Regions from separate parts of the Bradyrhizobium sp. 27S5 genome, predicted to be linked through region 1. Evidence: predicted binding sites of a transcription regulator. Region 1 holds the regulator's gene; the other holds the start of a gene.

The links. Region 1 encodes PhoB, which activates phosphate uptake and scavenging genes when phosphate is short. Its sites were predicted from a motif close to TGTCATNNANCTGTCAT; they were not measured.
Region 2: the regulator PhoB is predicted to act here: its motif matches at 9,170-9,186, upstream of WDM24_RS31230 (glycerophosphodiester phosphodiesterase family protein).

The regions. Positions count from the first base shown of each region.
Region 1 covers NZ_CP147714.1:8,080,511-8,095,897, reverse strand. The annotation lists gene pstB (phosphate ABC transporter ATP-binding protein PstB) at 1-783, shown strand, start outside; gene phoU (phosphate signaling complex protein PhoU) at 795-1,511, shown strand; gene phoB (phosphate regulon transcriptional regulator PhoB) at 1,641-2,351, shown strand; gene WDM24_RS38115 (GcrA family cell cycle regulator) at 2,590-3,102, opposite strand; gene WDM24_RS38110 (aspartate aminotransferase family protein) at 3,599-4,807, shown strand; gene argF (ornithine carbamoyltransferase) at 4,807-5,733, shown strand; gene WDM24_RS38100 (Hsp33 family molecular chaperone) at 5,927-6,931, shown strand; gene WDM24_RS38095 (hypothetical protein) at 6,969-7,196, opposite strand; gene WDM24_RS38090 (signal transduction histidine kinase) at 7,220-7,591, opposite strand; gene WDM24_RS38085 (hypothetical protein) at 7,619-8,146, opposite strand; gene WDM24_RS38080 (hypothetical protein) at 8,284-8,409, opposite strand; gene WDM24_RS38075 (sensor histidine kinase) at 8,897-9,676, opposite strand; gene WDM24_RS38070 (response regulator) at 9,771-10,154, opposite strand; gene WDM24_RS38065 (hypothetical protein) at 10,467-10,673, shown strand; gene WDM24_RS38060 (DUF1488 domain-containing protein) at 11,009-11,269, shown strand; gene WDM24_RS38055 (hypothetical protein) at 11,585-11,908, opposite strand; gene WDM24_RS38050 (radical SAM protein) at 12,093-13,307, opposite strand; gene WDM24_RS38045 (hypothetical protein) at 13,441-13,719, opposite strand; gene apaG (Co2+/Mg2+ efflux protein ApaG) at 14,068-14,466, opposite strand; gene WDM24_RS38035 (OpgC domain-containing protein) at 14,754-15,387, shown strand, end outside.
Region 2 covers NZ_CP147714.1:6,599,805-6,615,191, reverse strand. The annotation lists gene WDM24_RS31275 (hypothetical protein) at 130-324, shown strand; gene WDM24_RS31270 (ATP-binding protein) at 354-1,715, opposite strand; gene WDM24_RS31265 (response regulator) at 1,718-2,455, opposite strand; gene WDM24_RS31260 (PRC-barrel domain-containing protein) at 2,742-3,143, shown strand; gene WDM24_RS31255 (hypothetical protein) at 3,229-3,492, opposite strand; gene WDM24_RS31250 (PRC-barrel domain-containing protein) at 3,473-3,997, shown strand; gene WDM24_RS31245 (hypothetical protein) at 4,335-4,541, shown strand; gene WDM24_RS31240 (cytochrome-c peroxidase) at 4,589-5,833, opposite strand; gene WDM24_RS31235 (acid phosphatase) at 5,959-7,524, shown strand; gene WDM24_RS31230 (glycerophosphodiester phosphodiesterase family protein) at 7,685-9,082, opposite strand; gene WDM24_RS31225 (HlyD family secretion protein) at 9,274-10,245, opposite strand; gene WDM24_RS31220 (ABC transporter permease) at 10,232-12,562, opposite strand; gene WDM24_RS31215 (HlyD family secretion protein) at 12,559-13,632, opposite strand; gene WDM24_RS31210 (hypothetical protein) at 14,168-14,455, shown strand; gene WDM24_RS31205 (dodecin family protein) at 14,648-14,863, shown strand; gene WDM24_RS31200 (ABC transporter substrate-binding protein) at 15,002-15,387, opposite strand, start outside.

The sequences.
Region 1 (15,387 bases):
CACGTTCCCCAGGTGCCGCTGCCGGAAGCGCCGCCGAAAGTCACGGTGCGCAACCTCAACTTCTATTACGGCGAGCACCACGCGCTGAAGAACATCAACCTGACGCTCGGCACCAACCGCGTCACGGCGTTCATCGGCCCGTCCGGCTGCGGCAAGTCGACCCTGCTGCGCATCTTCAACCGGATGTATGACCTCTATCCAGGCCAGCGCGCGGTCGGCCAGCTGATGCTGGACCAGACCAACATTCTCGATCCCAAGCTCGACCTCAATCTGCTGCGTGCGCGGGTCGGCATGGTGTTCCAGAAGCCGACGCCGTTCCCGATGACGATCTACGAGAACATCGCCTTCGGCATCCGCCTCTACGAGAAGATCTCGAAGTCCGAGATGGACGACCGGGTCGAGAAGGCGCTGCGCGGCGGCGCGCTGTGGAACGAGGTCAAGGACAAGCTGAACGCCTCCGGCCTGTCGCTCTCCGGCGGCCAGCAGCAGCGGCTGTGCATCGCGCGCACCGTGGCGGTGCGTCCCGAGGTGATCCTGTTCGACGAGCCGTGCTCGGCGCTCGACCCGATCTCGACCGCCAAGGTCGAGGAGCTGATCCAGGAGCTCTCCGAGGACTACACGATCGCGATCGTCACCCACAACATGCAGCAGGCGGCGCGCGTCTCCGACAAGACCGCCTTCATGTATCTCGGCGAGCTGATCGAGTTCGACGACACCAACAAGATTTTCACCTCGCCGAGCGATCGACGCACGCAGGACTACATCACCGGCCGGTTCGGCTGAGGAGACAAGCGATGGCTTCTGAACATACCGCCAAGGCATTCGACAGCGACCTGCAGGAGTTGACCCGCCTGGTCGCCGAGATGGGCGGCCTCGTCGAGCGCATGATCACCGAGTCGGTCGACGCGCTGATCCGCCGCGACGTCGCGCTGGGCAAGCGCGTGGTCGCCGCCGACATCGAGATCGACAATCTGCAGCGCGTCATCGAAGAGCGCGCGGTGCTGACGATCGCCCGCCGCCAGCCGATGGCGATCGACCTGCGCGAGATCGTCAGCGCGATGCGCGTCGCGACCGACCTCGAGCGGATCGGCGACCTCGCCAAGAACATGGGCAAGCGCGTCGCCGCGCTGGAGAGCGATTTCCAGCCGCTGAAGTTGATCCGCGGCCTCGAGCACATGACCGACCTCGTACTGTCTCAGGTCAAGTCGGTGCTCGACGCCTATGCGGCGCACGATCTGCCGGCGGCGATGAACGTCTGGAAGGGCGACGAGGAGGTCGATGCGATCTGCACCTCGCTGTTCCGCGAGCTGCTCACCTACATGATGGAGGATCCGCGCAACATCTCGTTCTGCATCCATCTGATGTTCTGCGCCAAGAACATCGAGCGGATCGGCGACCACGCCACCAACATCGCCGAGACCGTGTTCTACATGATCGAGGGCCAGCAGATCACCGACAAGCGTCCGAAGGGCGATATGACCAATTTCGCCACCACGGTGCCGGGCAACTAGGGCATGATCCGCATCGGCGGAACCGGATTGTCGTCGCGACAAACCGTTTCCACGGGGAATATGCTCAGGGGTTGAGTGTTTCGGTTTGCGTTTGGGCAACGGATCACCACAGAGAAAGAACTTAGACCGATGAGCGCACGCATTCTGGTAGTCGAAGACGAGGAAGCGCTGACGACGCTGTTGCGCTACAACCTCGATGCGGAAGGCTACGACGTCGAAACGGTGGGACGCGGCGACGACGCCGACACCAGGTTGAAGGAGCGCATCCCCGACCTCGTGGTACTCGATTGGATGCTGCCGGGCCTGTCCGGCATCGAGCTGTGCCGCCGTCTGCGGGCGCGGCCCGAGACCAAGCAGCTTCCGATCATCATGCTGACCGCGCGCGGCGAGGAGAGTGAGCGCGTGCGCGGGCTTGCCACCGGCGCCGACGATTACATCGTCAAGCCGTTCTCGGTGCCCGAGCTGCTCGCGCGGGTGAAGGGCCTGCTGCGCCGTGCGAGCCCGGAGCGGCTTGCCACCGTGCTGACCTATGGCGATATCGAACTCGACCGCGAGAAGCGCCGCGTGGCGCGCTCCGGCCGCCCGATCGATCTCGGGCCGACCGAATATCGTCTGCTCGAATTCTTCCTCGAGCATCCCGGCCGGGTGTTCAGCCGCGAGCAGCTGCTCGACAGCGTCTGGGGCCGCGACATCTATATCGACGAGCGCACCGTCGACGTGCATATCGGCCGCCTGCGCAAGTTGCTCAATCCGGGCCGCGAGCAGGATCCGATCCGCACCGTGCGCGGCGCCGGCTACGCGCTCGACGACCGCTTCGCGAAGGCCGAGCCGCAGCCGTAAGGCCGCGCGGCATTCACAAGCCGCAACACGGCGTCGTCCCGGCGAAAGCCGGGACCCATACGCCGCGGCCGGCGCAATGGGCAAGTGGCCAGACAGCTTTCTAACAACACCCATTCGTGGTTATGGGTCCCGGCCTGCGCCGGGACGACGCCGGTGATGCATCCGGGCGACGAGCCACAAAAAAATCCCCGCTTTCACGGGGATTTCTTTTTCAGTCCTACGCCAGTGTCCCGAGTGCTCACTTGATCTGCGGTTTCGCCGACGGCCGGCGGCGATCGCCGGCGGGCTGGTAGGCGACGCGCGAATGGTGCGCGCAATAGGGCAGGCCGCCGAGCGCCTTGCCGCCGCAGAAGAAGAATTCCGGGCTCGAGGGATCGCCGACCGGCCAGTGGCAGGTGGCTTCATTCAGCTCGAGCAGCGACAGCCGCTGGCTCATCGGCACAACGTTGTCGTAGGAGATCGGATCGGGCTCCATCTCGACCTCGAAGGCGTGCGCCAGCGCGGTGTTACCGCGCGAGACCGGACGCGCCACCCGCATCATGTGCTGGGCGGGGCGGGCCTTGCGCTGCCGCGGTGCCGCCGTGGAGGGGGCCTTGGCGCGGCCGGAGAGGCCGAGCCGATGCACTTTGCCGATCACGGCGTTTCGCGTCACATTGCCAAGTTCCGCGGCGATCTGGCTGGCCGAGAGGCCAGACTCCCAGAGCTTCTTCAGCTGCTCGACGCGATCGTCGGACCAGGTCAATACAGTCATCGCATTCTTCCTTTCGCATCGCGCCGGCCAGTCATTGGAGCGGCGCTGCGAGCCAAATCCGGGTCAAAATCCCAGCGGCCAGAATCCCTTAGCCCTCGCCGGGCGCGGTCTTGCGCCCGAACGTTTACGTGAGACACGAAGGCTACTTAGAGGGTCCAGTACTGCCGCACGAGATGTCGTACCCGACAGGCCAAACGCTACAATATGGCGTGACTCTGGCGCAAGAGTCCGCGGCCGTGCGTCCACATGTTCCCACAAAGTTAAGCACTGCAATGAGGCTTTTCCACCGCACCGGAATGCTCCGGATTGCGCTCGTTCCGCATCGCAGGAAGGCCGGCAAAGGCCGGCTTCTGGCGATTGACACCTACTGGCCGCAGCATAGAATGCCTGTACGTGCCGCCCGCAAAGGCGGCCGTTTTGTTTTCCGAAGCTGGCCGTTGCTGCACTGGCGTCAAGCCGCCCGGCAATTGTCGGCTTCAAACCGGCAGTGAACGCCATGACCAACAGCGCCTCGTCGCATCTGCTCCCCGTCTTCGCCCGGGTCGATCTCGGCTTCGAGCGCGGTGAGGGCGCCTGGCTGATCGCAACCAACGGCGACCGCTATCTCGATTTCACCTCGGGCGTTGCGGTGAACGCGCTCGGGCATGCGCATCCGCATCTGGTCAAGGCGCTGCAGGAACAGGCGACCAAGCTCTGGCACATGTCGAACCTGTTCAAGAGCCCGGACGGCGAGGCGCTGGCCGCCCGGCTGTGCGAGCAGAGCTTTGCCGACTTCGTGTTCTTCTGCAATTCCGGCGCAGAGGCGATGGAAGGCGTGATCAAGCTGGTCCGCCACTATCACTTCTCCAAGGGCCATCCCGAGCGCTACCGCATCATCACCTTCGAAGGTGCCTTCCATGGCCGCACGCTGGGTACGCTGGCCGCGACCGGCTCGCCAAAATATCTCGAGGGTTTTGGCCCGCCGATGGACGGCTTCGACCAGGTGCCGCACGGCGACATCGAGGCGGTGAAGAAGGCGATCGGCCCGCATACCGCCGGCATCCTGATCGAGCCGGTGCAGGGCGAGGGCGGCGTGCGCTCGGCGCCGCAGGCGTTCTTCAAGGCGCTGCGCGCGCTGTGCGACGAGCATGGCCTGCTGCTCGCATTCGACGAGGTGCAGACCGGTATGGGCCGCACCGGCGATCTTTTCGCCTACAAGCGCACCGGCGTGACCCCTGACGTGATGTCGCTGGCGAAGGCGCTCGGCGGCGGCTTCCCGATCGGCGCGGTGCTGGCGAGCGCCAAGGCCGCTGAGGGCATGGCGCCGGGTTCGCACGGCTCGACTTTCGGCGGCAATCCGCTGGCGGTCGCCGCGGCCAATGCCGTGCTCGACGTGATGCTGAAACCCGGCTTCTTCGATCACGTGCAGAAGATGTCGCTGCTGCTCAAGCAGAAGCTCGCTTCCGTCGTCGACCGCTATCCGTCCGTGCTGGCGGAAGTGCGCGGCGAGGGCCTTTTGATCGGCGTCAAGGCCGTGGTGCCCTCGGGCGACCTCGTCGCTGCGCTGCGCAACGAGAAGCTGCTCACCGTCGGTGCCGGCGACAATGTGGTGCGCTTCCTGGCGCCCCTGATCGTCACCGAGGCCGAGATCGACCAGTCGATCGGCTCGCTCGAGCGCGCCTGCTCTGCGCTAGCGGCGGCCCAGCCGAAGAAGGCGGCGGGATGATGAGCAAGCCGGTCCGTCACTTCCTCGATATCAACGAGCTGCCGCTCGGCGAACTGCGCAACATGCTGTCCGCCGGCGCCGCCATGAAGGCGAAGCTGAAGGCCCATGAGAAGGGCAGGAAGCCGCTCGAGGGCAAGACGCTGGCGATGATCTTCGAGCGTCCGTCGACCCGCACAAGGGTGTCGTTCGACGTCGGCATGCGCCAGCTCGGCGGTGAATCCATCATGCTGACCGGCACCGAGATGCAGCTCGGCCGCGGCGAGACCATCGCCGACACCGCGCGCGTGCTGTCGCGCTATGTCGATGCGATCATGATCCGCATCCTCAACCATGACGCGCTGCTCGAGCTCGCGGCCCACGCCACCGTTCCCGTCATCAACGGCCTGACCCGCCGTTCGCATCCCTGCCAGGTGATGGCCGACCTCATGACCTATGAGGAAAACCGCGGCTCGATCGAGGGCAAGACCGTGGCCTGGACCGGCGACGACAACAACGTGCTGGCCTCCTGGGCACATGCCGCCGAGCGCTTCAAGTTCCAGCTCAATGTCGCGACCCCCCCGGAGCTCTCGCCGAAGAAGCCGATGCGCGACTGGATCAAGGCGACCGGCGCGCCGATCATGCTCGGCACCGATCCGGAAGCCGCCGTGCGCGGCGCCGACTGCGTCGTCACCGACACCTGGGTGTCGATGGGCGACAAGGAGGGCGAGCACCGCCACAACGTGCTGAAGCCCTATCAGGTCAATGCCAAGCTGATGTCGCTCGCCAAGCCGGACGCGCTGTTCATGCACTGCCTGCCCGCGCATCGCGGCGAGGAGGTCACCGACGAGGTGATCGACGGGCCGCAATCCGTGGTGTTCGACGAGGCGGAAAACCGCCTGCATGCGCAGAAGGGCATTCTGGCCTGGTGTTTCGACGCGGTCGCGTGAGCATATCTGCGTTTCCCGGATGCTGCGCAGCGCGCCGCTCTTGCGGCGTGGTGCGCTGCTGATCCGGGATCCATGCCGAGACCCAGTGTGGGTCCCGGCCCTGCGGAGCAGCGTTGCACGCTGCACCGCGTCCGGGACACGAGTGCCTAGCAAGCCCCTTTATTTCATGGTTCGAGACCCCAGATAGAGCGCCATGGTTTCACAATCCCCCGACATCAAAATCACGCCCGAGGCGCCGGTTCGCGCGCCGTCAGCGGTTCCTGTCGACGATGCCGTGCTGGCCTTCGAGGTCGGCGCGCTGGATCTGCGCGGCCGGCTGACCCGGCTCGGCCCCGCGCTCGACGAGATTCTGCACAAGCACGATTATCCGCCCGCGGTCGGCAAGCTGCTCGGCGAGGCCATCGTGCTGACCACGCTGCTTGGCTCATCGGTCAAGTTCGAGGGCCGCTTCATCCTGCAGACCCGGACCGACGGTCCGGTCTCGCTGCTGATCGTCGACTTCCAGGCGCCCGACCGGCTACGTGCCTATGCGCGTTACGATGAGGCGCGCCTCAAGACCGGCCAGAGCTCGGGCGAGCTGCTCGGCAAGGGCCATCTGGCGATGACCATCGACCAGGGCGCGAACACCACCAGCCGCTATCAGGGACTGGTCGCGCTCGACGGCGGCGGCCTCGAAGAGGCGGCCCACGAATATTTCCTGCGCTCCGAGCAGATACCGACGCGGGTGCGGCTTGCGGTCGGCGAGGAGATGCGCGGCGGCGAGGGCGGCAAGCTGCACTGGCGCGCCGGCGGCATCCTGCTGCAATTCCTGCCCAAGGCGCCCGAGCGCGCCAAGCAGGCCGATCTGCACCCCGGCGATGCGCCGGAGGGCACGGCCACGCATCACGTGCCGGACGATGACGCCTGGGTCGAGGGACAGTCGCTGATCTCCACCGTCGAGGACGTCGAACTGATCGATCCCGATCTGTCCGGCGAACGGCTGCTCTACCGCCTGTTCCACGAACGCGGCGTTCGCGTCTTCAACCCGCAGACGCTGCGTGCGCAATGCTCCTGCTCGCGCGATGCGGTGTCGTCGATGCTGAAGAGCTTTGCGCCGAACGATCGCGCCGAGATGGTCAAGGACGGCAAGGTCGTCGTCACCTGCGAGTTCTGCTCGTCGGTCTACGAGTTCACGCCGCAGGAAGCCGGCGCCGAGTAGGCGGGAGACCGACCACAAAGCCCGGTAACGAGGCCTGTCAGCTCAGCAAGGTGCGGGTCTTGCTGACGGCGTCATAGATTTCGATCTGAAGCATCGGATAGGCCGCCTTCAGTTTGCGGCCAGCCGTTTCAGCAGCCTCGACGTTGTCGAACTCCGACTTGAAATGTTTGTCGACAATGATCACGAAACCTTCGGTAGGAGGCCGGTCGGCGCGCAGTGGTTTCTTCTCTGGTTCGTCAGTGGAGAGCAGGGATTTCTTCATCATGGGAATTCCTCCTGGATCGACCTTCAACTCAGCCGGTGAAACGCCGGCGGCAAGACTTCGCGCACGAGTTCGCTCAGATTCAGCGTCTCCCCGCTGTCGGTGATGTCCGAGAACAGCACCTCGACATAGGGATGCTGGCGGTTGAACGCAGCACCGCGTTGGTATTTCGCACTGACGATCCGCTCGATGGCCGCCAGGTTCAGTCTGCCAAGCGCATTGTATTGATCGCGGAACAGGCTTTGGTGTCCGCCGCGGTGCTCGACAGACTCGGCCCAGACGTCCATCACCTTGCGGCCGATGAACGCCTCGATCCGTTCATTTCCATCCCGGGCGAGAAGTCGCAGCCCGTCCATGCTGTGCGGTCCGTCATCGACGTCAAATTGGGTAAGTGACATAACGAATCTCCTATTGTTGCAGTTTGCTTACATCGGCAGTCCGTCGGGGACTGCACCTCCTTCATTGTCCCACCGCGACAAAGCCGCAGCGCGCGATCTCGCGTCCTGACGCGCCTCCAGAGTCTTGTCGCGACCGGCATCATCCTTGTGCTTGTGCAGGAAGCGCGCGATCTGCCCGCGGAGCTCCGCCGTCTCCAACAGCTTTCCGACCGATCCGGCGGTGTCGAAGATTTCCCGCTGCAGCGTCTTCGGCAGGACGTTCCATTGCATGATGACGGCCGCGCCGAGACACCGCAGAACGTACTCCTCTTCGGCGGCGAGGGCCGCGCCGCGGGAGCGGTCCTGCTCCGCAACGTTCACCGCGTGGTCAAAATCGTCCGCCAGTTGCTGCTCGTTATCCGCGAGCGAAGCGAGGCGGTCTTGCTGCTCCTGAAGCTCGCGGCTTTCGCCCTGACCGCTCGAACGTTTGATCAGTTCGCCATATGCGGCTGCCTTGGCACGATACTGCTGAGATTTGAACATGGCGGGCCCTTTCGTTGGAGGTTCTCCGCGCATTCCGACCCATCTCGATGGCCGACGAGGATGATCTTTTATATGGGAAGCAATGGGTCGAATAACGAGCACCAACGCCACAAATCACCGGGCATAAGCAAGTCGGATGGCGCGCGTGAATATCTGCACAACAACAACGTTCACCGCGGTCGCCTGTTCCTGAAGAACAGGTTGGAGCCGATGTCGACGCCGTTGCCTGGTGAGAGACGACCGGAGGCCATGCCCTTCGGCATCCGATCAGTGGCGGCCTCAGTCCGCCTCGTCATGGGGCGGCTTGTCCTCAACGTCGCAGAGCTTCGGTTCTGATTGAATCAGAAGCGAAGCTCCAGTTTGTCAGTGTGACGCGTTTTCTTCACGCGAACCGGTGTCCTTCGCTCGAAAACGCTCTAGCACGGCGTTCGCAGGCCGGGAGATGTTAGCCAATCATTGATGTGGGAGGCGGTCTCGATCAGGCGCGCCTTGCGAAGCATCGCGTCGCGCTGAAGGCCGGGCAGGAATGGCTTCGCAGCATCCCTTGTCCTCACGGCCTCCATCGCCAGCAGGTCATGAGGCGGCGGTTCAGGCTCGCTGTGTTGGGCAATCGGCACAAAGCTCTCCTGATTACTGGCGGGAGCTTGCAGCACTCTCAGTCACCGATATCGGCCAGAGGCGGAGCGGTGATGACCGCAGTAAATACCCCTTATGCCCGGTAGTCGACTTAATTCGTCATCGAGCGTCATATCCCGACTTTAGCGGGTGGGTTCGGGACGTCCCCTATGCGGTTGACGATGTCAGAGAAGCCAATGGTGCGTCGAATGCATACACGAAGCCGGTCGGCTCATAGCTTAGCCGCACGTCGCCGCGCAGCTGCCTGCCGAGCGTCTCGATCAGCCGTGTCCCGAAACTGCGCCTTTCCGGAAGGTGGACTGCCGGTCCGTTTTTCTCGGTCCATGTCAGATGCAAGCGCTGTGTTGGTTGATCCAGCCTCCAACTGATGTCGATCCGCCCTTGTGGGGCGGACAGGGCGCCGAACTTCGTGGTGTTCGTGCAGAGCTCGTTGAGCGTCATTGCGATGGCGATGACGGCGCCCGACGTCATGCGAATATTGGGTCCTGAAATCGAGAACTTCGGCTCATCCGGATTGTTGAATGCTTCGGTGGCGCCGCGGACGACCGTGCCGAGATCCGCGCTGCTCCATCTTGCCTGCAGCAGGAGATCGTGCGCCCGCCCGAGCGCCAGCAGCCGGCCCTCGATGGCGTGCTGCGCGTGTTCAACCCCTTCCAGGTTGCGCAGGCTCTGGGAGACAATGGCACCGACGGTTGCGAGCGTGTTCTTGATGCGGTGGTGCAACTCCTCGAGGATCACCTTCTGCAGCTTGTCGGCTGCTTCGCGCTCCTTGGCGTCAATGCCGGCCGCGGTCAGCAAACTCTGGGCATCGATCTCGGCCTGCGCGAGGAGAAGCCGAAGGCTGACATTCTCTTCCGCCAGAACGTCTTGCTGCGGTGCTACACTGCTTGCAGCACGCGGGTCTGTGCGGAGGTCGGCTGGAGACATCATCGACCGTATCATTAGAAGCTGGCTCTTCGGCGAATGTTTTCTGCGCAATCAGGCGAATCTGGACGTATCCGGCACGAAAAACGCGAGCGCATCAGGCGTGGCCGATCATGCCATGCATCTCAGCTATCACTTCCCCGGCATCGAGTGGCTTGGCGAAGGACCTGCTGCAGGCGGGAAGATGAAGGCTCGGCAGGTTCGATTGCCCCGATACCACGATGATCTTGATCGACGGCCAACGCCCGTGCACGGCATGTGCAAGTTCAAGGCCGTCCATGCTGCCGGGCATCTGGATGTCGGTGCATACCAGCGCGATATCGGACCTGGATTCCAGGATGGCGACAGCCTCATCGGCATCCATGGCCTCAATTGGCGTATAGCCGGCGTCTTCCACCATTTCTACCGCGCGCATGCGAAGCAGCATCTCGTCCTCGACAATGAGCACAACAGCTGGAATGCCTGAATGATCGAGTACCATTAGAACGCCTGGAACGCCGCTCGCAGCGATTTGAGAGATCGAAACTGCCCTGAACTGGACGAGGCAGTCGACCTGGGACAAGCATCTCGGTGCCTATATGATCCTCGGCCAGCTGATAAATGATGCAATAATCTCGCCGCGAATGGACTTCGCTATCTCGGGCCGGCGGCAAACGGCGCACCTGCTCCTGCGGGTCACTAGCGTGTTGGTGCTCAGTCGGGGGCGAGCACACCGCAACACGCCGCCTCAATCGGCCGGTGCGCCGCGATGCCGCAGAGAAGCTCCTGCATCGGCGCTTCGCGCGCCTCGTCCATGGCGACCACCGCTCGGATCATCGAGATCGTGAGCCAGCGTTTGATTCGGTTTGTTTCATCGGAGGCGATCCGGCCTGCGGCGAAAGCGCGCGGCGGTGGGTCACCATTGAATGGCGACCGCGGCGGCGATCAGCAGCACAAAGAAGATCGGCAACAGCACCGGTGGTACGAGCAACCCGCGAAGATCGAATTTGGAGATATCTGACATGTGACCGCCTGTTTTGGTCAAGGCGGGAGCGCAACACTCTCAGTCACCGGTAACAGCCCGGGGCGCGCGGTGATACCAAAGACGTAGTGATCCTTCCGCCCGACAACAAGGCGAATCGCGATCTATTTGTGGCGGCCTAGTGCGAATGGGCTTGTCATTCGTTAGCGGAGTAGCCACCTGAGTAGTAGCGCAACTGTATTGTTTCAGCATCCCCTTTGCGGAAGCGCGAAGCCTTAGCCGCCAAATCTTGTCCCCGGTCTCGACGGACGTCACTTCAATGTGCGCGTCACGGGTCACGACACGCTATGGCAACAACCCGATAGGCCTCATCCATGATTGAGTTTCCAAATCATAGTCGTTCATACGACCAGACGCGGCGCGCCGTGCGGTTTTGGGGATATGACAGTGCTATTGAGGCATCGTTCTTCGTCACCGAAGGCGCCTTGAAGCGCATTCAATCGGATGCCTACCTCGACGAGCCAGGCCTTCTGAACGCGTTCGATGCCAACCGCGATCTGATATGTGCCGCCGCTGCCAGGGTCTATGTTCGCGGAAGCAGGGGTTCTTACGATCTGGTCGCTGCGAACTTCTGAAACCGGCGCCGTCGATCCGATCACGCGAGACAATCTGGCAGATTGAGCGCGTTGGTCGAGCTTGCAAGCGATCAACTGGAGGATGTCATGGATACGAGTTTCGTACAGACTTTCCTGGCGTGCGGAGGAATCTTCGTTCTCTCGTTCGTTGCGATCGGGGCTTTCTGGCTCCTGGAGCGCATGCGAGGCGCCAGTGCCCCTCACATGTGAAGGCGGGGGCAGTTGGCCGACAGACCAGGTCCTCGCCGTTTGCAACGCCGCCAAAAGGAAAAGCCGCGGATTTCTCCGCGGCCCTTCTGACGCTTTCGGTTTTCCTTAGTAGCGGTCGGTCCCGATTCCGACGCTCACGCCCGGCGCGCGGAACCCGATGCCACCACGCTCTTCATAGTCATGGCGCTCGATGTAGCGCTCGCGGGGCGCATATCCGTATGAATCACCGCGCTCGCGGATGATGACGCGGCGTTCGCCACGTTCACGCCAGCAACGGCCGTCTTCATTACAAACCATGCGAACGTTTTGGATATTGCTCTCCGGCGCGACGGACGCACCGGGTGAAAGCGGTCCGGCGTAAGCCGTGGTAGTGGCGGTCATCACAAGGGCACTTGCGCCGGCCGCCAAATAAATCGCGAGATTCTTCATATTAATCCTCCAAAAGTGCTTGTGTCAGGAAGCCAATAGTCTCGCGAGGCATTGGTTCCTGGCGCCGACCGGTCGATTCCGTTGATCGCGTGGCGGCTGCGCCGCCCCCATGCGCGATTGCACATCGAATGATGGCGAGTTGACTGGCCGTCGAGCAAATCAGAAAAACTCGGAACTATTTCTATTATTCAGAAATAGAGTGCCTCGCATTCGCGGGCATGGCGCCTGCCAAAGTGTCGCCCACATTGACGCGACTGCCGTCTGGCTTGCTGACATAAAGATGGTTTTCCAGCACGGACTGCATGTTCTCAAACATCGCATAGAGATCGTCGCAATAGACCGAAGGATTATCGTAGCCGTTCGCCTTGGAGAAACGGTGCGGAAGATAGCCTCCCCCGCAGGCGTTCATGAACTTGCATTGCCGACACTTCGCGCAAAGATTGATTGAAGCATCGCGCGCGGCTTTCCAGCGAGGCTCGTTCCTGACCGCGTCGATCGCATGATCGAAGATGTTGAAGCTGGTGTTCGTGAAGCCGTCGCCCGCAATCCGCAGCACGTCGTGCGCCTCCACGGTGCCATCGGTCATGATGGTGCAAAGCTCGACGGGTTTGTGGCCGACGCCCTCGGTCGGTGAATTGTTGTCGAGCAGGGCGGTGATCATGTCGGAAATGATGCGGATACTGGTAGTCGGTGCGGCGCGATTCGCCTCCAGCCACACGTCGAACAAGCCCTTGTAGAACGCGGCAATGGATGGCGGCTGCTCGTCCACCGTCGCGTCGGGGATCATGATGTCGTAGTTGGAGATCCCGCACGCAGCGAAAAAATCGGCATACTTCTGCGGCGCATAAGCGGGATTGCAGACTGCCAGGGCAATCACGCCAATCTCGCGCGACACCAGCATGCGAGCGGCTCGTTCGACGGCGGCGTGGGTGCCCGTACCCTGGAACGTCTTGCGGTGCGTGTCGTGAATGTGCGCCGGGCCATCCAGACTGATCGCGACCGAAATGTTGTGGGCCTCGAAGCAGGCCAGCCAATCGTCATCGATCAACACGCCGTTGGTCGTGACCGCGATGGGTATCTCGCAGCCGGTCCGTGATGAAATATCCTCGCAGGCCTCGGCAAAGCGGTGGAAGTTCTCCACGCCCCACAGCAGCGGCTCACCCCCGTGCAGAATGATGGGAAAATCGACGAGGGCGTATCTGAGAACGTGCTGTTCTATGCGCTGCAGCAATTGCTGCTGCACGTCCGGGCTCATGAGCTTGGGCTTGCTGTAAACGGACGCGTCGCGGAACCAGTAACAATAGGAGCAATCGATGTTACATCTCGTTGCAACCTTGACCAGCAACTGCGTGATCGGCTGATCCTGGAAAGCGGCAAAATCTGCACCGTCCGCTGACATGCCGATACCGAGACTGGTTGAAGGAGCTAGCTAGAGCGTTTTCGAGCGAAGTGGATACCGGTTCGCGTGAAGAAAACGCGTCAAAACAAAAAGCTGGAGCTTCGGTTCTGATTCAATCAGAACCGAAAATGCTCTAGTACCCTCGAACAAATCCGCCTCGGCGAAACGCGCCTACGCCCGGAGCGTACGCTGCTCTGCGAAACGCGCCTGCGTTCGCCCCCTTGGCAAAACCCCCACGCCTGAAAGCGGCTTGGGTCACCATGGCTTCGTCGGCGACGACTCCTTGCTGCACACCCTGTCCGCGCAGATCGCTCAGCAATGCGTCGATACCCTGATGGTCGCTTTGAATGATTGCGTCCGGCCCATGGAGTTGCATGAGGCTCGCCAAAACCTTCAGCGTCGTAATCGGCATGGTCACGCTCCTGTATTCGCAGCGCGGTGCAGGGATCGACCGAAGCCCGGCGCATTGAACCGCCTGAGCAACAGCAAAATATACCGTTTTTGTCGCAGAGGCAACGTGGTCGGCCCGGGCCAATCCCTTAGGGCGCCAATTTCCGGATACGCTTGCGCACTATGCCACGCGCGCGTTGATGCAAGCAAACCAACGTGTTGGATCGCGCCGCGAGAGTGCGAACCCATGTTTGACCGTCACAGCTTCGTCGCGATTGCTCTCCAGAGTGACGGAGAGCGTGCGGACTGGCTCCCTGAAGTCTTGTGGACGCGCACCCTCGCAGCGACGTTGTCGCCGGGGAGAAGTGTCTCAGTTCAACACCCTTTTCCCGTCCGGGCTCGGGCTGTCCAGCGAGAACGTCGGCACGTCGATGTCGAAGCGCTCGCCGGCTTCGGTGACCATCTGGTAACTGCCGGTCATGAAGCCGGAGGCGGTCGGCAGCGGCACGCCCGAGGTGTATTCGAAGCGCTCGCCGGGCGCGAGCACCGGCTGCTCGCCGACCACACCCTCGCCACGCACCTCCTGGCGGCGGCCGGTGGCGTCGGTGATGATCCAGTGCCGGGTGCGCAGCTGCACCGTTTCCGGCCCCGCATTGACGATCACGATCTTGTACGACCAGAAATACTCGCGCCGGTCGACCGATGAGCGCTCCGGCATGAAGTTCGGCTCGACGGTGACTTCGATCTGGCGGGTAACGGCGCGGTACATACGGCTCAATCCGATGATCTCGGCGCAAAATCCGCTTTCGACCGGATCATGCGCAAACAGGCGCCTATCATAGCCAATTGGTCAGCCGGAACCAATCGCCGGGCAGGCCGTGAAAAGCCGGTCCCGGGGCCGGCCGTTCATCCCGGTTTCAACATAGTTCCGCTCTATAGCGCGGCGGCATGCCGCCGCACTCTGTGCTTTGTCGGCAAGGCTTTCTCCGGAAGTCGTGGACCGGTATTATCTTTTCAGCACGGCCTGCGGGGCGTCCGCAGCCGATACGGTGTTTGATGAGCTCGATTGCCGATCCCATAGCCGGTTCGCCGGTGGCTGAGACCAAGGCCGAGGCAAAAGCCGATGCCGAGGTGAAGGCGAAGGCCGCGGCGCCTGCAATCACGCTGCCGGTGACCGGCGAGCGCGAGCTCAGGCTCGACCTGTTCCGCGGGCTCGCGCTGTGGCTGATCTTCATTGATCATCTGCCGACCAATCTCCTGACCTGGCTGACGATCCGCAATTACGGCTTCTCCGACGCCACCGAGATCTTCATCTTCATCTCCGGCTACACCGCGGCCTTCGTCTATGGCCGCGCCATGCTGGAGGGCGGCTTCGTGATCGCGACCGCGCGCATCCTGCGCCGGGTCTGGCAGATCTATGTCGCGCATGTCTTCCTGTTCACGATCTTCCTCGCCGAGATCTCCTATGTGGCGACCTCGTTCGAGAACCCGCTCTACACCGAAGAGATGGGGATCATGGACTTCCTCAAGCAGCCCGACGTCACCATCGTCCAGGCGCTGCTGCTGCGCTTCCGTCCCGTCAACATGGATGTGCTCCCGCTCTACATCGTGCTGATGCTGTTCCTGCCGCTGATCCTGTGGCTGATGAAATGGAAGCCCGATGTCACGCTCGGCCTGTCGGTCGTGCTCT
Region 2 (15,387 bases), 1.5 Mb from region 1:
CGCTATCCACAAAGGTTTTTCGTGCAAACGATTCGGTGAAGGTTTACACTTCATCCATGGCAGCGCGCGCTCAGTCAGCGCGTCTGTCCCTTCCAAAGCACGCAAAAAACAACATTCGGGAGATGCGCCATGGTCCGTCAGGACACCGGCTATATGCCTCGCGAAAATCCCTGCGCGCAATGCGGCAAGCCAATTGCCCGCCCCGATTGGGTGGAGCACAGCGAGGGGCGCACGTCATTCCTGTGGAATTGCCGCGCCTGCAATTACCGCTTCGAGGCGATCGCGATCTATGACGTAGCTCAGCTCACGCCACTCGCCGCCTAAAATCTTTGTTGTCGCTCAGATCAGCCTGATCAGGCCGCAGATTTCTGCGGCGGCTGCAACTGTTGCTGCTGACGCGCCGGCAATTCGATCCGGACCACGAGCCCGTGCGGCTTGCGATCGTGCAGCGACAGCGTGCCGCCATGCGCGAGCACGATGACGTTGGCGATCGACAGGCCGAGGCCGAAGCCCTCGGCCTCGTCCATGTTGCGCGCCTGGTCGCCGCGCACGAACGGCTCCAGCACGGTCGCCTTGTGCGCGTCCGAAATGCCGGGGCCGTCGTCCTCGATGTCGACGACGAGACTGTTGGCCTTGACGTCGAGCCGGACGGCGACTTCGCCGCCGAAGCGTGCGGCATTTTCCACCAGATTGGTGATGCAGCGATGCAGATCGGCGGGCCGCGCGGTCGCCATGGCGTGCTGCGGCCCCTCGTAGCTCACCTTGTGCCCCATGTCGGCGAACTGGTCGATGACGAGGTGCAGCGTGCTCGCGATGTCGACCAGCGTCATCTCCTCGAGCTTGCGGTCGTTGCGCAGGAACGACAGCACCGATTCCAGCATCGAGCGCATCTGGTCGAGGTCGCGCAGCATGCGGTGGCGATGGGTCTCGTCCTCGATGAACTCGGCGCGCAGCCGCATCCGCGTGATCGGCGTGCGCAGATCGTGGCTGATCGCGGCCAGCATCTTGGTGCGGTCGTCGATCAAGGCGGTGATGCGCTCGCGCATCCGGTTGAGCGCCTTGGCCAGCGAACGGATCTCCTCGGGGCCGCGCTCGGGCAGCGGCGCGGAGGCGCCGTTCAGGCTGAAGGTCTCGGCGGCCTTGACGAAGGACGACAGCGGCGCCGTCAGCGCCCATGCCGCCCACAGGCCGAGCAGGGTGACGCTGATGACGGCAAACAGCACCGTCATCATCCACGGGCCACCCCAGAACGGCCGCATATGCTGGTCCGGCATCAGGTTGGCGGCGAACATGGCGCCATCGGGCAGGCGGATCGCGACGCGGCGGATGTCGCCGTCATGCGGCGCATTGCCCGCCTCGCGCGGCAGCAGGAAGACGTGATAGCCGGCGCCGAGCCGGCGCAGCGCGTGCAGGCTCGGCGTGTCGGTCTCGGTGAGCGCGCCGGTATCGGTTGGCAGGTCGCCGATTGCGAGTTGCGGGAAGGCGCGGGCAACGTCGGCCACGAGCCGCGGCCGCTCCGATGCCGGGGCATGCCCGAGCAGTTGCGCGGCAGCGGCGAGCTGGGTGTGCCAGCGGTCCGAAGGCTCCGGCCGGTCAGGGCGATGGATCAGGAACGTGGCAGTAATGATCAGATGCAGCGCGACGATCGAGACGACAACCAGCGCCGCCATCTGGGCGCCGATCCCCCGCAGACTCAGCAGGCGCAGCAGCTTCATGGTCAGTTGCTCGTGGCGGCAACCGCCTCCACCCTCGGAGTGAACACATAGCCGCCGGAGCGCACCGTCTTGATCATGGTGGCTTCCTGCGGATCGGGCTCGATCTTGCGGCGAATGCGGCTCACCAGCACGTCGATCGAACGCTCGAACGAACCGGCGCTGCGGCCCTGCGTCAGGTCGAGCAGGCTGTCGCGCGACAGCACGCGGCCGGGCCGCTCGCAGAAGGTGCGCAGCAGGTCGAATTCGGCGCTGGTCATGGCGACGCGCGCACCCTCCGGGTTGCGCAGCTCGCGCAGGCGGATGTCGATGCGCCAGCCGAGGAAGCTCAGCGTGGTCGCGCCCTCGATCGCGCTGGCGTTCCGCGCGGCGGCCTGCCGGCGCAGCACCGCGTTGATGCGCGCCAGCAACTCGCGCGGGTTGAACGGCTTGGCCAAATAGTCGTCGGCACCCATCTCGAGGCCGAGGATGCGGTCGACGTCCTCGCCGCGTGCGGTCAGCATGATGATCGGTGTCTGCGACTCCGCGCGCACCTTGCGGCACAGGCTGAGGCCGTCCTCGCCGGGCAGCATGACGTCGAGCACCAGGAGATCGACCCGGTGGTCGGTCATGGCCTTGGCCATTTCGCGGCCGTCGGAGGCGGTCGTGACATGGCAGGAATTGGTCCGGAGATATTTTGCGATGAGGGACCGCGTCTCGCGGTCGTCCTCGACGACTAGGATATTGGGCGCAGCCTGGGTCATACCGACTCTTTTGTCCGTGATTCGGGGGAAGCGGCTCAGGAATTTTGTTTCAGTATATTTCTGAAATCTTGCCCGGCTGATGGAGTTTACAGGTCGCCGGGGCGGAGAAAAGTTATCGTTCTGTCATCAAGCCAATGCGTTGAAATTCGGGCCGATCTGTTGCCGGCCGGAGCCCCGGGGTCCGTGATCGCCGCGGCCCGAAAAGGGAAGGTTGGCTGTCATATCCGGGGCCGGAACCCGAACCCCCGGCGACGCGTTGTTTCTACTTTCAGGCCAGGAGGGTGAGATGGCTGTCGAGGTCAGGACCGAGACGGAGACCGACACCAGCATCAGACCGCATCAGCTCATTGCAAGCGATCGGGTCGAAGGTACCGCGGTGCGCCGGGCCAACGGGGACATGGTCGGCCACATCGAGCGGCTGATGATCGACAAGATCTCCGGCAAGGTGTCGTACGCGGTGCTGAGCTTCGGCGGTTTCCTCGGCATCGGAACCAATTTGCTTCCGCTGCCCTGGGGCCGGCTGCACTACAATCCGAAGTTCGAGGCCTACGAGTTCGACATCGAGGATGACGAGCTGAAGCGCGCACCGTCGTTCCGCGCCGACAGGGACTTCGACTGGGGCGACCGCTCGCAGGAAGTCGAGCTGCATCGCTTCTACGGCGTGCCGCCTTACTGGGGCGGCTTCTGAGCGCGCGGCACTTCGCGCAAACATTGCGGCGAGCGCCAGCCTGCGCAGCGCGGTTCGCCGGGACGACTTAGTGAGCCAAACATCGTCACATCAGGGACTGCGCGTCCGGCGCAGTCGTGAGGCTCAACCGCAGCTTACTTGAGAGATCAAGATCGCTCTCGTCAAGCACCGCAGCGTTCCATGCGCTTGACGTCCACACGCTCCGGTTTGCTGCATCGCTTCCACGGCGTTCCTCCGCAGTGGGGCGGCTTTTGATCGCAGGCCCGGTAGGAACGGTTGCCGAGATGACGGGTTTTCCCTGCATCGATTTTCGAAATGAGGAGAGCCACATGTTGATGAAATCCATCATCGCCGGCGTTGCCGGCACCGCGCTGCTTGCAACCGCAGCCTTTGCGCAGACGCCGACCGACAAGGGCGACAAGATGTCTCCGGCGGCATCGACGACATCGACCACGTCACCGGCCTCATATCAGGGCAACTGGCGCGCCTCCAAGGTCGTCGGCCTCAGCGTGTACAACGACAAGAACGAGAGCGTCGGCTCGATCAATGATCTGCTGATGGACAAGGACGGTGCCATCAAGGTGGTCGTGATCGGCGTCGGCGGTTTCCTTGGCGTCGGCGAGCATCTGGTCGCCGTGCCGCTCGACAAGGTGAAGTTTGCAAGCGAGCCGATCGCCTATACCGGCGCCGCCGCGTCGAACACCGGCAGCACGACCAAGTCGACGACCACCACGGGCGCGGCACCTGCTGCCGCGACGGCGAAGCCGAATCCCTGGTATCCGGACCACGCGGTGTTCAATGCGACCAAGGATGAGCTGAAGGCGATGCCGGAGTTCAAATACGCGACCGAGTAACGCGCATCGCATGCTGTGAAAGCCAAACGCGCCCGGTGCTACCGGGCGCGTCTTGTTGTGCCTTGCACGAAAGTCGGCTCGTCTGCTGTCGCACGAGACGCCGCGGACTCATACTTGATGTTGCGGAAACCTCCGCCTGGTTCATACAGCCGCCAATCCCTTCCTCCAGAGCTATTTCCGTTCCGATGGAATCGGAACGGAGCTCTAGATTCTTGTTTTGACGCGTTTTCTTCACGCGAACCGGTATCCACTTCGCTCGAAAACGCTCTAGAGTGCCTCGACTTCACGATCCATTGGCCGAGGAAGAATATTCCGACGCCTGCAAGAGGTGACGACCATGGACGTCGACAAGGCCACCGCAGTGATTTCCGCAGCTGGTATTGAGCTGACCGATCGGCGCCGGAACGGCACGGATGATGGCTGGTCCCTCAGTTTCTCCAATGGCGCTGTCGTGGAGGTCAGGGACAATGGGGACGTCTCCGCTTCCGGCAAAGGGGCCGAGGCGGTAGCAGGCCTTCTCGGGTTGCCCAAAAAATCTGGCTGAGGCTGAGGCCACGACCGGGTGGCGGGCGCCGGGCTCGGTGTGAGCCTTCACTTCGCCGGCTGATATCCGTCGGTCAGCGTCCCGAGAAAGGCAACGACATCGTCGATCTCGGCCGACGTCAAGGCTGGCTCATCTCCAGCCTTGCGGTCAAACGGCGGATCCATGCAGACGTTGGCCTTTGGCCTGTCGGGCAGATCGTCATATTTGTCGATGCTGCCTTCGGCGTTGCGCGGGTACCAACGCTCGGGCCGGGTTTCCCGCTCGACATAGAACCGCACGGCGTCGCGCAGGGAATGGACCGCGCCGTTGTGAAAGAAGGTCTGGCGTAGCGCGACATTGCGGAGTGTCGGGGTACGGAAGAGGCCGCAATAGTCCTCGCGCTTCAGGAAATCCGTGCGCAGGGGTCCACAGAGGCCGAGGTCGAAATAGGCCGGGTCCTTGTTGGCGGGAATGTCGGGATTGCGCGGCACGCCGAGTGCAATCAGTCCGTAATCGGTGAACTGGGGCGGGGTGCCGTCATTGCCCCGCCGGCTGATATGGCAGGAGGCGCAATTGCCCTTGTTCGCTGCATTGAACAGGTCGAGCCCCCGCGCTTCCGCGGGCGTGAGTTCGGCCTTGCCGGCCAGCACCGCGTCATATTTGCTCGAATAGGGATAAAAAGTCCGATAGTCCTGCTGATACACATAGTCCTGCTGATACACTTCGAGTGCCTTGAGGGCCGTCTTGTACACGGTGGCGGGATCGGCGGCCTTCTTGGGCCCGACAATGGCCGCGATCGCCTTGCCGTGGCCTGCGGCGAGCACCCGGCGGGCCACGTCGGCCTTGTTCCGATTGCCCATCTCGAAATCCGAGAGCAATGGAATCCTGGCCTGGTCGGCACCACGGTCGACCCGCCCATCCCAGGTGAGGCCACCCGTCGGGCCATTGTCGACGCTTTCGTCGGCCTCGTCCTCGGAATCATGGAAATGCTCGGTGAAGGACGGCACCACCTGCAGATATTTCAGGGAGGGGACGGCGCGCACCCCTGGCTGACGAAGGTCGCCACCTCCCAGTTGCACCGCCATGGCATTGGCCGGGCCGAAACCGTGGGTGGGATCGTGGCAGGATGAACAGGCGAGCTTGCCGGACGGCGAGAGAGATGGATCGAAGAACAGGGCCTGACCGAGTGCGCTGAGCCGCTCGGCCAACCGGCGCGCCTCGGCACGCGACATTTCCTGCCTGGCCTGGCCGGGACCGATGGCCAAAGCCAGCAGCACGATCGCGGACGCGAAAGCCCGATACTTAATCCGCATGTTGCAAACCGCGCCTATGGCTGGACATCGTCATGGCGATCCGAAGGTGCCTTTGCCGAGCGTCTGGGCTATGACGAAGACCGAACGGAACGATAGCAACAATCCGGTGAGTGCAGGGGGCTGGAATGCGAACGAAATCGGCGGTTGTCGTTTTTGCATCGAGTTTCTTGATCGGTGCGTGCGGTCCGGTGCTGGCAGCCGGGGACAGTCCGGGCGCCAGGAAGGATGCCGCCGGCGATCTGGCGCTGATCGACACGGTCGTCGTGATCTATGCGGAGAACCGCAGCTTCGACAATCTCTACGGCAGTTTTCCGGGCGCGAATGGCGCGGCCAGGGCGTCCGCCTCGACGCGGATCCAGCGCGATCGCGACGGCAAGCCGTTCCGTGAGTTGCCGCCGATCTGGGAAGGCCTGACCGCCAAGGGTGTCACGCCGCCGATCACCCAGGCCGAGACCGAGCATCTGCCCAATCGCCCCTTCTATGCTGACGACCCGAAGGGCTTCAAGCTGAGCTACGGCACCATCACGCGCGATCTCTGGCACCGCTTCTATCAGAACCAGATGCAGATCAATGGCGGGCGTAACGACAAATTCGTCGCCCATGCCGACTCGGGCGCCCTGGTGATGAGCCTCTGGGACGGATCGGAATTGGCGATGTGGAAGCTGGCCGAGAAATATGTGCTGGCCGACAATTTCTTCATGGGGGCCTTCGGCGGCTCCTTCCTCAACCATCAATGGCTGGTCTGCGCCTGCGTACCTTACTATCCCCGTGCCGATACCAACCCCGCCAAGCCGTCGATCTCCGTTGTCGAGCGCGACGGCGTGACGTTGACGCAGGCCGCCAACTCGCCGAAATCGGCGATGGACGGCATTCCGAAATATGCCGGCGACGGCAATCTCACCCCTGATTTCTACGCCGTGAACACCATGCAGCCGCCCTATCAGCCGAGCGGCAACGACCCCGCGAAGGATGGCGACAAGGCCTATGCGGATCCGAAGAATGCGACGACGCTTGTGCCGCAGATCGAGCCGACAATCGGAGACTTGCTCAGCCTCAAGCGCGTGACGTGGGCCTGGTATGGCGGGGCCTGGCAGGATGTGCTCGACCATGGCAACAAGTCGCCGGTGCCGAACTTCCAGTATCACCACCAGCCTCTCAATTACTATGCGAGCTTCGCCCCGGGCACCGCGGCCCGTGCCGAGCATCTGCTTGACGGCGGCCTGGCGGGCAAGGAGTTCATCAAGGCGATCGACGACGGCAAGCTGCCGCAGGTTTCCTTCTACAAGCCGCAGGGCGACCTCAACGAGCATTCGGGCTATGCCGATATCCAGGCCGGCGACAGCCATATCGCCGATGTCGTCGCGCATCTCGAGAAGAGCCCGCAATGGCCGCATATGCTGGTCGTCATCACCCATGACGAGAATGGCGGCCTGTGGGATCACGTGGCGCCGCCCAAGGGCGACCGTTGGGGCCCTGGCTCGCGCATCCCGGCCATCATCGTCTCACCCTATGCGCGCCGCGGCTTTGTCGACCATACGCCGATGGACACGACATCGATCCTGCGCTTCATCACGCGCCGCTTCGAACTGCCGACGCTGCACGGCATCACCGTGCGCGACGCTGCGATCGCCGCTCATGGTCAGAAGCCGCTCGGCGACCTGACCAGCGCGCTGGCGCTCAAGGGGAAGTGAGGCGGAGGTTGTGTACCCGTCCGGCCGCGCTCAGGAGCCGGAGCGCGAGGCCCTTCCGTCGCGCCTTGCCATCGGCCACAGGCCGGACAGTATCGCTTTCAGATGAACGTGTGACCGCGGTGCTGCACGATATGCATCCGCGGCCTTCGCATGGCCGGCGTCACCAGCCCAGTTCGCGGAGATAGGCCGCGCGGGCGGCAACGCCGGTGTGGGTGAAATCGGTGAAGACCCCGTCGACGCCGAGACGGAAGAACTTCAGGTATTCCAGGCCCGGATCGCCGCGATAGTCGGCCGCCAGATATTTCTTCTCGTTCCGGAAGGTGAAGACATGCACGAACAGGCCGAGCTTGTGCGCATCGGCAATGACGCTGGTTGCTTCCTGCGTCGAGGCCTCCGGCGTCGATCCCTTGTAGGGCTTGCCGTCGGCGTTGCGGTCTTTCCAGGGTGAGATCTTCAACGGAACGATATACGCCTTCCACGGACCGATGCCGTCGGCATAGGTCTTGATCTCCGCGAGGCCCTCAGGGGTCAGCATCGCATCGAAGCCGCGCGAGTCGCCCGCAACCGTCCAGTCGTACGGACGGGACGTGGCGATGTTGTTCAGCAGGACCTTGCCGGTATTGAAGTCGACACCGTTGCCGTCCATCAGCTGGACCTGCCGCGTCTGAAGCCCGTGGCTGCGCATGTATTTCAGGCTGCCGGGCTCGAAGCTCTGAACGATGATCGGAGCGTCCTTTGCGTTGAGGCCGTTATCCCTGATGATCTTGATCAGGGCATCCTCGAGCGGGCGGCTGCCGGGCGCGCCGCAGCCATTGGCGATGGCCTGGGCATTGTTCCAGGTCGGATTCTTGGTCTCCGGATAGACCATGATGGGACGCCCCACAGCCTTGCTCTTGGCCTTGGCGATGTCGATGACGTCCTGGAAACTGATGATCGGGAATTTGCCGTTGAACAGCTTCGGCCTTTCGTTGGCCGCATCATAGGTAGTGCCGGCGATCCAGTCCTTCAGCTCGGCCATGGTGAAGTCGGTGATCGACCAGTCATTGGTATGGTCATCGCCGTCGACGATCAGCGCTTTCAGCACCGATTTGGGATCGGCCGGATCGATCAGGTCGGTGGGGAATTCGGCCGGCCCGCCGGTGGGAGGCTGGCTCCAGTTCGGCTTGAGACGGACACCCGGCGCCGTGCGCTTGCGGGCCGCAACCGCCGCATTGGTCTTCGCCACCTCGGCAACATTGGTATTGTCGCCGAGCCAGGGGTTGTGACGCGCCACCAGCACGCAATCCCTGGTCAGGTGCAGGTCCTCTTCGAGCGCGTCCGTTCCGAGATCGGCGGCGAGCTCATACGATGCCTCGGTCTCCTCGGGCACCAGGCCCGGCACGCCGCGATGCCCGATGACGAGCGGCGGCTTTCCATCGAGGGTCAGGAACGGCTTGTTGCCGGCCGGCACTGACGTGGTTTGCGCTGACGCGATCGATGGCGGGAGCATCGCCAAAGCCGCCGCACCGAACAGCATCGCTGCAAGATGTACTTTCCGTCCTGAACGAATGTGCTTCACGGCCACGCCTCCATCTTTGGTGTAGCGTCGGGTCGAGTGCCACAAGGGCCGAGCCGTTCGACGCTGCTGTCTTCTTGTCTCAATCTCCTGACAGCTGGATGACTGTCGGGCGGGGTGGGCCGACAAAAGCTTTTGAAATGCATCGCGGCGACGCGCACGTCACCGCGGTTCGGGGCCGAGCGTCGCGCGCTTCATCGCTCGATCCGGACGGTCATGCCGGGCTCGAGGCCTTCCGCAGCGCCGGCGAGATCGAGACGCAGCCGCAGCGTGCTGCGGTCATGATCGCCGATCACGCGCTCGGCCTGCCAGGTGGCGAAGGTGCCGAGCGGCCGCAATTCGGTGATGGCGGCCTTGGTGGCGCCGGCGGCGGCATTCCGGATCACGTTCACGGTCTTTCCGATCGCAAGGCCGTCGAGATGATCCTCGCGCACGTTGAACGACAGCCATTGCTTGCCGGCCGCCGCGACCATCAGGATCGGTTGGCCCGCGCGAACGTTCTCGCCCACTTCCGCAGCGATGACACTGACCACGCCGTCGGCCGGCGCGCGCAACACCATCTTGTCGAGCCGGCGCTCGAGCACCGCGACGGCGGCCGCGGCCGCCTGCACCTGCGCGTCGGCGATGGCGCGCTCCTCCTTGGTCGGCCCGGCCACCGCGGCGTCGTAATTGGCCTGGGCTGCCGCCACGCCGGCGCGTGCCGCGGCAACGTCATTTACCGCCTGGTCGAGTGCCTGCTGGGTTTCAAAACTCTGGCTCGCTAACGTGGTGATCCGCTTGAGCTGGACCTCGACATATTCGAGGCGCGACTTGGCCTTGGAGATGGCCGCCTGCAGGGAATCGACTTGCTCGCGGCGAACGCCGGCATAGACGTTGTTGCGGCTTGCGACGGCAGCGGCGAGCGCGGCCCGCGCCTGGTCGGCCTGCGCGGTCAACTCGACCGCGGAGAGCTTCGCCAGAACGTCGCCTGCATGCACCCGCGCGCCTTTCTCGACCGCGATCGATACCAGCTGGCCGTTCACCTCCGGCTCGACCCTGACCTCGGTCGAGCGGACGACACCGACGGTTGCGGGGGACGACCTCGCGCGCTTCTCGGAATAGATCAGCGCGCCCGCGACGAGCACAAGCGGGACCGCGATCAGGGCGATGCGCCTAGCGTTGGGCATGTTGCTGTCCTCTCTTGAACACCAGCGCGGAGATCACGGCGAGTGCGAAATAGCCCAGCGCCAAACACCACAGTCCGAGCCAGTCATGCGAGACCTCCCAGATGCTGGCGCCGAGCTGGTTAATGCGCACGAGGCCGTCGATCGCGGAGTCGGCCGGAAACAGCCGGCCCAGCGCGGTGGCCGCAGCGGGGATGGCCTCGCGCGGCCATGCAAAGCCGGCGGTGAAGAATTGCGGCAGGCTGGTCGCCAGCAGCAGGATGGTGGCGTTTTCCGGCCGCGTGAACCAGGCGCCGATCGCCTGTCCCATAAAACTCGTCGCCAGCAGGAAGACGGTCGCCAGCGCAAAGATCTGCGGCAGATGGCCAAGCGTCGAGAAACCGTAGATGCGTGGCAGCACGATCAGATAGAGCGCGAGCGCCGGCAAATAGATCGTCAGATGGGCGATGCCGCGCCCGAATACGCCGGCGAACGCGCCGCGGCCGCTGGCCAGCGCGGTGCCGGTCAGCATCGCCGCTCCGATCAGGAGCGTCTGCTGCAGGATCAGGATGAATGCCGCCGGGACGATGTAGCTCGCATAGCCGCCGACCGGGTTGAAGATCGGTTGCAGCAGAACGTCAGATGGGCTGAGGCTCGCGAGCTTCGCCTTGACCAGGCTGCCGTCGGCGCGGCCGCCGCGCGACACCAGCTCCGATGTCAGCGTGCCGATCGCGGTGGCGACGCCGCTTGCGGTCGATCTGAAGACGAACAGATAGGTGGCGTCGGCGTAGACCGGAATGTGGGCGGTGATGCCCTTGAGCACGTCGCGTTCGGTACCGGGCGGGATCTGCACCGCGGCAAACGCATCGCCGCGGTCGATCGCGGTGCGCGCCTCCGCAAGCGTGCGAGCGCGCACCGTCACGCTCAACGTGCCGCTGGCATCGAGCGTCTCGACAATCTGGCGGGAGAGATCGCTGAGATCATTGTCGACGACCGCAATGGGCAGCTTGCGCAGGATCTGGTTCAGATAGGGCTGCGGATAATAGATGCCGTAGATCAGCGGGGCGATGAATAGGAGGGTGAAGGCGCTGCGCGTTCCGAGCACGCGCCGCCACTCCCCGATGAAGGCGCCGCCGACGCCTGGCGATGTCTGTTCGCTGACCGGCGGTTCGGCCGGTCGCTCTGTCGCAAACCAGCCCCTGCGCGTCAGGCTCGCCATCCGCAACCAGGCGAGGCCGGCAAACAGCAGCGCGAGACCGGCGAGCGCGGCGAAGGGAACAGCGGATTCCGTTGCCGGCAACCCGCGCGCCGCCTGTCCCATCAGCACCGCCATGTACCAGCGCAGCGGCAGGATCGCACTCCAGACCTGCGCAAACGTATTCATGCCGATGGTGGGAAAGCCGACGCCGGCGTAGCCGAACGCAGGCGAGGCGATCAGGCCGGCAAGTCCCAATCCGGTCGCGAGATCGCCGACCAGAAGCTGCAGCAGCGCGCCGACCGACAGATAGGCGATGATGAGGATTGAGGCGGCGGCGATCATCAGCAGCGCGTCGCCCTTGAACGGGATCTGCAGCACGCCCTCCAGCGCCAGCGGCTGGGCCAGCATGATCACGACGAAGATCGCAAACAGCGGCGCTAGCTTGCCGGCCAACGCGGCGATCGGATCGCCGCCGGCGCTTGCGAGCCACTCCCGCGCATTGCGGCGGCGGAATTCGGAGCCGACCGAATAGCCCGCGGCGAGCGTGATCACGACATGGATGATGGTCGGCAGTAGCGCGCGCAGCAGGAATTGCGCGTAGTTCTTCTGCGGATTGACCAGCGCGATGGTCTCCGCGCTCAGCGTGCCGATCGAGGACGGCGCCGGTGCCGCGCGCCTGGCGGGAGCTGCCGCGTTCGCGGCGGCGGTCAGCGCATCGCTCAGCCCCGAGGAGGCGATGCCGGCCGCGGTCAGGAACTGCTGGTTGTAGAAGCCGACCAACTGCGGACGGCGATCGGCCTTCAGGTCGCGCTCGAAATTCGGCGGGATGAAGATCGCCGAAATCGCCTTGCCGGACCGGATGTCCTGCACCGCGGTCGACAGCGATCCGGAATCGTCGACGATGCGCAAGCTTGGCGAGGCCGCGACATGCTGCATCAATGCGCGCGAGGTATCCGACTTGTCGGCGTCGACGATGGTGACGCCGAGCCCGCGGATCACCGGCTGGCTGAACACGGTGGTGAGCACCACGAACGCGAACAGCGGCACGCCGAAAATCAACAGCAGCGCGACGCGATCGCGGAACAGCCACAGGCATTCGCGTTGCGCGACCAGCCAGAATCCCGGCTTCGATGCCAGCCTCATTGGCGCGACCGCCAGTCGAGATAGGCGCTCATGCCCGGACGCAATTCGGGCACCGGCTGCACCGGGTAGGCGCGGATCGAGAATGTCCGCAAATCGAAATCGCCGGTGGCGCGCGTCGCCCGCCAGCTCGCATACTCGCCCTGGGTTGCGATCAGCTTGACCTCGACGGTGACAAGACGGTCGTCGAGCGCGGGAATGCGGACGTCGAATCTGTCGCCGACCTTGAGGCCCTTGACCAGATCCTCGCGCAGATCGAAGTGGATCCAGAGATCGCCGAGATCGATCAGCGTCACCAGCGGCACGCCCGGCGAGACATATTCGCCCGGCTCGACATTGCGCTGATAGACCTGCGAGGCGACCGGCGCGTAGACCGCGAGCTGATCAATGACCGATTTGACACTCTGAATGTCCGCTTCGGCCTTCTCGACATTGGCTTTCGCGATCGCGCGCTCTTCCTTGGTGTAGCCGTTGACCGCCTGCTCATAGGCCGACTTGGCCTGATCGAGCCCGCGCTCGGCTTCATGCAGCGCATCGGTGGTCTGGTCGAGACGCGCCTGCGGCGCGTTGCCTTGCTCCGTCAGCGTCTTGGCGCGATCGAAGGTCTTCTGCGCCAGCACCTGGGCTGCCTCCGCGCGCTCCATCTCGGCCTTGCGCGCAGCGATGGTCTCGGCCCGCGTGCCGACCAGCACATTGGCGAGCTGGGCGTCGGCGACCGCCTTGGCCGCGCGCATCTGGTCTTGTTTTGCAAGGGTTTCCGGATTGTCGATGCGCACCAGCACGGCGCCTGCGGTGACGTTCTGGCCGCGCTCGACCGGAATCTCCTTGACCCGTCCGTCGACGCGCGCGGCGATATCGAGCCGCGTGGCATCGACCTCACCCTGCACCAGCAGCGGTTCCGGCCGCAGCAGATAATAGATCGACAGCGCAACGATGATGGCAGCAATGACACCGACGATGATGGCCGGCGTGCGCGTCGCGGCGTGCGGATTCGCAGGCGGATTCTCTTGGCCTGGTGCAGGTGCCGGCTCGGGCGTGCTTTGGTTTTCGTTACCAGAGGCTTGCACGTCCATGGCTCACTCCACTTGGCTCACGATCACGATAGCCATTCACTATGGCGCGGATGTTAAACCCTGCCAACCTCGGCCGCTTGTCCGATCCGGCTCGAATTTGACCGGCTTCGAAAGCAGTGCATCGGTGCTGCCGAAAGCATCTCGTTGCAAGGTTCTCATCGGCGGGCGGTTGCATGCACAATTCCGGCAGCAGCGGGAATTGGCGTCGTGCATCGGCCGGACGTCTCCAAGCGCGAAGCTTGAATGCTCGTGCACGCGACCGGCAAGCCTGCCGTGCGTTGAATCCGATTTTGCCCGGATCTGCTGATGCGATCACCAGCATGCCGGCTGACGCGACTTCGGCGCCAGCGACGCCGCGCAAACACAGCAGCCTTGCCTGCCGCGCATAGCCTGCCGGGTCACACGGATATTTGAAGCCCCGCGCCCGAATAAATCGCATCCGATTAAATCGGGATACTTGAAGTCGGCTCGCGCGCTGCCTTTATCAAGCGCGAACGAGTTAATCGTATGCGATGCAAATCGCGGGAGCATTACCATGACCACCAGGATTTCCCACGTCGGAACCACGTTCAAAACCATCGCGCTGGCCCTGGCGCTGTCGGCCGTCACGGCGACGGCGGCCTCGGCCCAGGCTGCAATCTCCGAGCCGGCCGCCTACCAGGCGCTCTATCCCTATCGCGACGTGCTCAATAACGGCGCGCCGACGCCGGCGGCAAAACTGGTACTGGAGCCGCCCGCAGTGCTGCAGGCGCTTCAGGCCCAGGAGAGCGGCATCGGCGTTGTCCATGTGCCGCGCCACGGTGCGCGTCGTGCAGGCCGATAGAGCTAGCGCTTTCAAAACGAAGCGGATCGATTGCGCGGTCCCGGTGATCGCGTGGTCGAAGTTCTGCACGGTGCCGGCGCGCCGCCCTGCACGCTGATTGGTGCGGCGCATCCTATCAGCCCGGAAATCCCGATGTTAGGCTGGTCGCGGCAGGAGCGTTTGCGTCCTGTCTGACAACAACGGGAGGACGACATGGCTGAGAGCGTCTACAAGGTTATCGAGCTGATCGGTACCAGCAAGGACTCCTGGGAAAAGGCGGCCGCAGCGGCGGTCAGCAGGGCCGGAGAGTCCCTGCGCGATTTGCGCGTCGCCGAGGTCGTTGAGCTCGATCTGCAACTGGACGCCGCGGGCAAGGTCGAAGCCTACCGTGCCAAGATGAAAGTCTCATTCAAGTTCGAAGGTTCGTAGGCGCACGCAAAGCCGCTCCCCACGAATTCGCGATGGCGTCTAGAGCTTCGGTTCTGATTTGAATCAGAACCGAAGCTCTAGCTTTTTTTTGACGCGTTTTCTTCACGCGAACCGGCGTCCACTTCGCTCGAAAACGCTCTAGTTCGACTTCACCAGCGGGCAGCCGCCCTTGTCGAGCGGGCGGAAGGCTTCGTCGCCGGGCACGGTGGCGATCAGCTTGTAGAGGTCCCACTCGCCCTTGGATTCCTCGGGCTTCTTGACCTCGAACAGGTACATGTCGTGCACCATGCGGCCGTCGATCCGGATATGGCCGTTCTTGGCGAAGAAGTCGTTGACCGGCGTGGCGCGCATTTGGGCCATCACCTTCGGCGCCTCGTCGGTGCCGATTGCCTCGATCGCCTTCAGGTAATGCATGGTCGCCGAATAGAGGCCGGCCTGGATCATGGTCGGCATGTGGCCGACCTTCTCGTTGAAGCGCTTCGAGAAGGCGCGGGTCTCGTCGTTCATGTCCCAGTAGAAGGCGT